Regions from separate parts of the Brevibacillus sp. 1238 genome, predicted to be linked through region 2. Evidence: riboswitches for the same ligand, from Rfam matches in the RefSeq annotation. Region 2 holds a riboswitch; the other holds the start of a gene.
What was found. A riboswitch is a leader RNA that binds a small molecule or an ion and turns the genes downstream of it on or off. The one in region 2 is predicted to bind FMN.
Positions count from the first base shown of each region.

Region 1: linked by a shared signal. The riboswitch ahead of M2298_RS21150 (ECF transporter S component) and the one ahead of ribD (bifunctional diaminohydroxyphosphoribosylaminopyrimidine deaminase/5-amino-6-(5-phosphoribosylamino)uracil reductase RibD) in region 2 are both predicted to bind FMN.

Region 1 is NZ_JARXWC010000011.1:11,974-15,376, forward strand. Features, by position in the region: gene proS (proline--tRNA ligase) at 1-1,103, opposite strand, end outside; gene M2298_RS21150 (ECF transporter S component) at 1,421-2,029, opposite strand; FMN riboswitch at 2,284-2,438, opposite strand; gene M2298_RS21155 (ABC transporter permease) at 2,845-3,403, opposite strand, start outside.
Region 2 is NZ_JARXWC010000004.1:250,707-254,109, reverse strand. Features, by position in the region: gene yunB (sporulation protein YunB) at 1-179, shown strand, start outside; gene M2298_RS12140 (hypothetical protein) at 278-412, opposite strand; gene M2298_RS12135 (HAD family hydrolase) at 525-1,175, shown strand; FMN riboswitch at 1,265-1,411, shown strand; FMN riboswitch at 1,526-1,672, shown strand; gene ribD (bifunctional diaminohydroxyphosphoribosylaminopyrimidine deaminase/5-amino-6-(5-phosphoribosylamino)uracil reductase RibD) at 1,802-2,899, shown strand; gene M2298_RS12125 (riboflavin synthase) at 2,997-3,403, shown strand, end outside.

The DNA of each region.
Region 1 (3,403 bases), on a different contig from region 2:
CGGCGGGCGAGAATCGCCTGGCCGTTTTCCACGTCGCGCGGTCCAAGCTCCAGACGCAGCGGCACACCGCGCATCTCCCATTCGTTGAACTTCCAGCCCGGAGTTTCCTCGCGCAAGTCTGCCCGGACGCGAACGCCTGCCGCTTTGATCTCGTCGAATAGCGGATCGAATGCAACCATGACCTGATCGCGCAGCTTCATCGGTCCGACTGGGATCATGATGACCTGAGTCGGTGCCATCCGCGGCGGCAAAGCCAAGCCGCGGTCGTCGCCGTGCACCATGATCATCGCGCCGATCAAGCGGGTAGAGCTGCCCCATGAAGTCGTATGCACGTATTTGAACTGATTGTCGCGATCCAGGAACTTGATCTCAAAGCCGCGCGCAAACTTGTCGCCCAAGTAGTGGGAGGTTCCGGCCTGCACCGCTTTGCCATCCTTCATCATCGCCTCGATGGAGTACGTGTCGACTGCTCCTGCAAAGCGCTCGCTTGGCGTTTTTTGCCCTTTCCATACCGGAATCGCCAGCTCCTGCTCCACAACCTCGCGATAAATCTCCAGCATTTGCATGGTCTCCTGGCGCGCTTCTTCCTCGTTCGCATGGGCGGTATGGCCTTCCTGCCACAAAAATTCTGAAGTACGCAAGAATGGCATGGTGCGCTTTTCCCAGCGGAACACGTTTGCCCACTGGTTAATCAGAATCGGCAAGTCGCGGTAGCTCTGAATCCACTGCGCGTACATATGTCCGATGATCGTCTCCGAAGTCGGGCGCAGGGCAAGCTTTTCCTCCAGCTGCTCTCCTCCCGCTTCCGTCACCCAAGGCAGCTCTGGGTTGAAGCCCTCGATGTGCTCTTTTTCTTTTTGGAAAAAGGACTCGGGAATCAGCATTGGGAAGTAGGCGTTGCGGTGTCCCGTCTCTTTGAATCTTTTGTCCATCGCCTCCTGGATGCGCTCCCACAGCTCGAAGCCATCCGGTTTGAAGACGATGCAGCCGCGCACTGGCGTGTAATCCATCAAATCCGCTTTTTTGATCGCGTCGATGTACCAGCGCGAGAAATCTTCCGACTGCGGTGTAATTTCTTTTACGAACGCTTTGTCCTCTTTCATCCTTCTACGCTCCTTTTTTCTTACATGAAAATGCAAAAAATCCCCCATCCCAAAAAAGGGACGGAGGATTCACTTCCGCGGTACCACCCTGATTGACCATGGCACAAGCCATAAGTCCACTCAACAACCCGATAACGGCGGGCAACCGGACCAGCTCGTCGCTGGCGGCTTCAGGATGGGGTGCAGGTACGCCTCGTATCAGCCTTCCAGACTAGGGCCGACTCTCTGGAACCAGGATATAACTGCGGGTCCTTTCATAGCCTTTTCGCTAAACTGCTTTTTGTTAGGGAATATCTTAGCAAGTCGCGCAGCCGTTGTCAATTTGTGGTTCTGAGGGCAATGCGCGCACCCAGCTTGGCGTAGACCGGATACGCGACCAGTGCGAGCACGACCCCTTTGAACAGGTTGAACGGAACGATACCGACCATGACCAGGGACCAGACGCTGGTTGCGTTGAACATGGCCAACAGCTCTGCCATCGGCATCTGATAAAGAGCGGCGTATGCCGGGAGCAGGACGTACGCATTGGCAACAGCCATGACGATCGTCATCAGCAACGTTCCAAGCGCGAGGCCCGATAAAAAACCTTTTTTCCCTTGACCGCTGCGTTGCAGAAGGACGGCTGGCAAAATAAAGCTGGCGCCCGCCACGACGTTGGCAAGCTCTCCGATCAACAATCCGTCTGTATTTTTAAAGAGCATGTGCAATGTATTTTTCAAAACTTCAATGATAATGCCCGCTACAGGGCCGTACATGAGTCCGCCGATCAGCGCTGGCAACGTACTGAAATCAAGCTTCAAAAAGCTCGGCATCAGCGGAACGGGAACCTCCAAATACTGCAAGATAAAAGCAACGGCTGCCAGCATCGGAATCGTCACGATCCGCTGGGTTGCTCTGCGCGATGTGTGCAGGGCTGTTTCTTTCATGTGTACCATCTCCTCGTTTTTTCTCCTTCTGAGGAATGGCAACAGCGGTCTTGCCCACACGTGCCAAAATGTCTACGCTTTTGCAAACACAAAAATACCCTGAGAATAATTCTCAGGGCAGCTTACAGGCGTATGACAAAGCATGTGCAATAAATACAGGTTCAAGAAACAACGAGGCGGCTCATCATGCATGCCTCATCGCATCTGTCCTGCCAGCACAGGCAAACAAGCACGTGTGTGGTAAACGTACTGTCGTCATCCTTCTCCCATCCAGACTGTACTGTCGGCTCTGGAATCTCACCAGATCCTGCACTCCGTCGCTGTCAACAGCTCGGGAGGCTCGCGGGCTTGACGTGCTGATTGCACCATCACCGCCGGTCGGGAATTTCACCCTGCCCTGAAGGAATTGTGTAGTTGTATACAGCATATTATACTGCGCTTTTTCGATTTGACAATAGACGAAACTGTTAAATCGACATTTTATCTTTATTTTCCAATTGATTTAGTTGGATATATTTTTAAAAAAATGGGGCTTCTCAGCCTAAAGTCGCCACGTGCTATAGGTAGTTACCTGGACCAAAAAGAAATAGACCGCCCTTGAGTTGACTGCTCCTCGGCGGTCTATTCTTCACCAAATTTTGAGCCGTCCCCTTTGAGGGAAGCCTCGTTTGTACAGACCAGACCGTTCCGGTAGCCGCCGGACGGTCTTTTTTTCTTTCAAGCTCGTTACCTCTAATATTACCGTAACCGTTCCCAAATAAAAATCCATAATCCTGCTCCTGCCTACCAAATCGCACCAAAAGTAGCTTCTGCCACTACGACCCTGCTCCCCGATACTTGGTGACGCCCCAGTTCCAGACGAGCAAGCCGATGCCAAAGAAGATGACCGCGACTACCGGAGTAAGTGCTGCGTACGTATACCACACTTCTTTTCGCAAAAAGTAAGCCGCCGGGTAAATCCCGACAAAAGCAAACGGCAACACGTAAGTCAGCACGAAGCGAATCGCTTTGTTGTACACATCCACGGGGTAACGCCCGTACTGCTGGATGTTGTAAATCATCGGGGCAATTCCTGTCCGGGAATCGGAGAAAAAGCTGACGGCGGCAATCGCCGTGTACACCCCGCCGTAAATCAGGGCGCCGCTGATCACAAGCCCGATGAAGATGAACAGGTCGTACCAGTAAAACGTCAAATCGAGCTGAAAAGCAGCATAGCCCATGATGATCAGCCCTGTGATGACGCCGAAAATCCGGTCCGGTGCGATCGACTCCAGACAGACCTGTGCCAGATTGTGGATCGGCCTGGTCAAGATGCGGTCCATTTCGCCCCGGATAATATAGCGTTCGTTGAAGTCCCAAAACCCGAAAAACATC
Region 2 (3,403 bases):
TGGAGGTCGATTTGCAGATCGTCATCCCGTTTGCCACCGAGGAGCAGACGATCACCACGAAAATCCCGATCACGCATTCACTGATTATCGGGGATGTGCCGCAGTATTTGTACAACAATCCGGAGGGCAAGCCGGATGTGCCCCGGGCGCAAATGGAAGGGGCAGACGATGCGCCATAGCGGACTTGGCGAATGGCGGGAACAACAAAAAAGCGGCAGCAGCGGGCTGTCGCTTTTTTCGTTCCGTGAAAAGGTGTCGGGGAAATCTACGGCTCACCTCAGGTGACGGTCAGCTCAATCACGCCCTCCTGGCTGCTGAGCGTGCCGCCGATCATGCTCCATGAGGTGTTTTTCTCCTGGTCCTGTCCCTGGATGATGATGTTTTTATCGTCGATCGTCTGGGCGTCGTTCACGAGCTTTTGCGATTGGAAAAAGTCCTGATTCCCGTTTTCGTATCTAGTCGAACGTTCTTAATTTGGTATACTTGACCAAATAATCATTGGCAAAAGGGGGAGAGATCCGACAATGACCAGAGCGTCGATAAAAGGCATCATTTTCGATATGGACAATACGTTGCTGCAATCCAAAATCAACTTTTTGGAAATGAAGCAGGCCATTTTTACCTTATGGGCTGAGCACGGGCTGTGCGAGCCGACTTTTGACTGGCGCAGCCACACCGCTTCGCAATTGATCGAAATGGGCAGAAAGTCGGGCCGGATGACGAGTCAGCTTGAGCAAACGATGTGGGAAGCCGTGACCGCGATTGAAAAAGCAGGGATGCACGAGGCTGTCCTGGAAGACCACGTCAAGGAAGTGCTCGCCCACCTAAAGGAACGGTATCATTTGTTCATTTTGACCAACAATGCCTACGCAGCCGCCGAGGAAGCGCTGAATCATACGGGAATCGCCGATTGTTTCCAGGAGATTGTCGCGCGCGAGCAGATGACGACACTCAAACCGCATCCGTCCGGGATTCACTACATCCGCGCCCAATACCCCAACTGGTCTGCTACGGCGTGGACGATGGTCGGAGATTCCTGGATTGACGGAAAAGCGGCGCACGGCGGGGAAGTGGCGTTTATCGCGTATCAGGGAGAGCGGGCGGACATGGAGCGCAATGAAGTTTCGCCGCGAGCGTACATTACGGACTTGCGCGAGCTGCTGGACATTTTGTAGCCGCGCTCGCGGAGAGCAGGAAAAGGACACTTCCACCTAAAAAAGTGACAGTTGACGAGAAATGTGTGCTATACTGTGCCTAACTGAATACCAGCCTTCAGGGTAGGGTGAAATTCCCGACCGGCGGTAATGACGAACGCACGTCTGAGCCCGCGACTCGCTATTGCTGTATGGATAGCGACTGACTTGGTGCAAATCCAAGGCCGACGGTAAAGTCCGGATGGGAGAAGGTGTCTTACAATAGCTTCGGCGGCTGTTTTTTCAAAAACAGAACTGTCACGAGGCTTGTTTCCCTACGCCCTGAGTATCGTTTGCTCGTGGGCGTTTTTTATTGGAAAACTGCATAGCGCAAAAATCTTCAGGGCAGGGTGAAATTCCCGACCGGCGGTAATGACGTATGTACGTCTAAAGCCCGCGACTCGCTGATCGTTACGGTCAGCGACTGATCTGGTGCAAATCCAGAGCCGACGGTAAAGTCCGGATGGAAGAAGAGCTGACCATGCTTTTTGGCATCCCTTTTGCAAAAAACGGATGCGATAAGGCTTCTTTCCTTATGCCCTGAGCCGCTAGTGGTTTCGAGGGCTTTTTGCATTGGCTGGAATCCGTGCATGAAAGAGGAGGTTTACATGGAGCAGGACATGCGGTTCATGGCGCTGGCACTGGATTTGGCGCGCTCGGCAAACGGTCAGACGAGCCCCAATCCGCTCGTCGGTGCAGTCCTGGTAAACAACGGAGAAGTAGTAGGCATGGGAGCGCATTTGCGTGCAGGCGAACCTCATGCAGAAGTGCACGCTCTGCGGATGGCAGGGCAAAAAGCGGCTGGCGCTACGCTGTATGTCACATTGGAGCCGTGCAGTCATCACGGCAAAACGCCTCCGTGCGCCGAGGCGGTGATCGCGGCTGGCATCCGGCGTGCCGTGATCGCCACGCTGGACCCGAATCCGCTCGTCGCGGGAAAAGGCGCGGAGAAGCTGTTGGCAGCGGGCGTGGAAGTGGTTGTCGGCGTGCATGAAGCGGAAGCGAAAAAGCTGAATGAAGTCTTTTTCCACTTCATCACGACGCGGCGTCCGTTTGTGACGATCAAAACAGCGAGCACGCTGGATGGCAAGATCGCTACCGAAAGCGGGCACAGCCGCTGGATAACGGGAGCGCGGGCGCGGGGGGAAGTGCACGAGCTGCGCAGACAGCACGACGCGATCCTGGTCGGAGTAGGCACGGTGCTTGCGGACGATCCGCTTTTGACGGCGAGACTGGACGGGCAAGCGCACGGCCGACAGCCTGTGCGTGTCATCTGGGACAGTCAGCTGCGCACGCCGCTCGGGGCCAACGTGATTCAAAATACGGATGCGCCCACCTGGATTTTTACGACGAAAGCTGCGGCGCAAGCGAAGCAGGAGGCTTTTGCGGAAAAAGGTATCCGGCTGTTCGTGGCAGATGAGCAGATTAGGGTGGACGAGGTGCTGGACACGTTGGGCGAATGGGGAATCACTTCGCTTCTCGTCGAAGGCGGGGCCGCAGTCAACGGAGCGTTTTTGCAGGCGCGGGCGATTCAAAAAGTGATCAGCTACGTGTCGCTGAAAATGATTGGCGGTGGTCAGGCGCCGACACCGTTTGGAGGACAAGGCTTTTCCACGATGGATCAGGCGGTCAAGCTGGCGAATCCGACCGTTGAGCAACTGGATGAGCTGGACTTGCGGATCAGCGGCTATCCACAGTGGGAGTGAGGACAAAAAAGCGAATCGGAGACAGACGGCTTTGTTTTGCCGAGGCCGATGGCTGCTTTCCGATGTTATAAACCGTGTAAAAAGAGGAGGAAAGCCGATGTTTACCGGACTGGTAGAAGAGCTGGGCACGGTGGAATCGCTCACGGGCAACGATCAGGCGAGTCAGCTCGTGATCCGGGCGCAGCGGGTGCTTGAAGGTGTGCAGCTGGGCGACAGCATCGCAGTCAACGGGATTTGCCTGACGGTTACTTCGTTTACGCAGCGGCATTTTCAGGTCGACGTCATGCCGGAAACGATGAAAAAGACGAGCCTGCGCCATCTGCGAGCGGGCCAGCGAGTCAACCTGGAGCGGGCGATGCGCTTGGGCGACCGTTTTGGCGGGCATATCGTCTCCGGGCACGTGGACGGGACAGGCACGATCGTGTCGCGACAGCCGCACGCCAACGCTGTGCTGTTTACGATCGAAGCGAGCGCGGAGCTGTTGAAATACGTCATCGAGCGCGG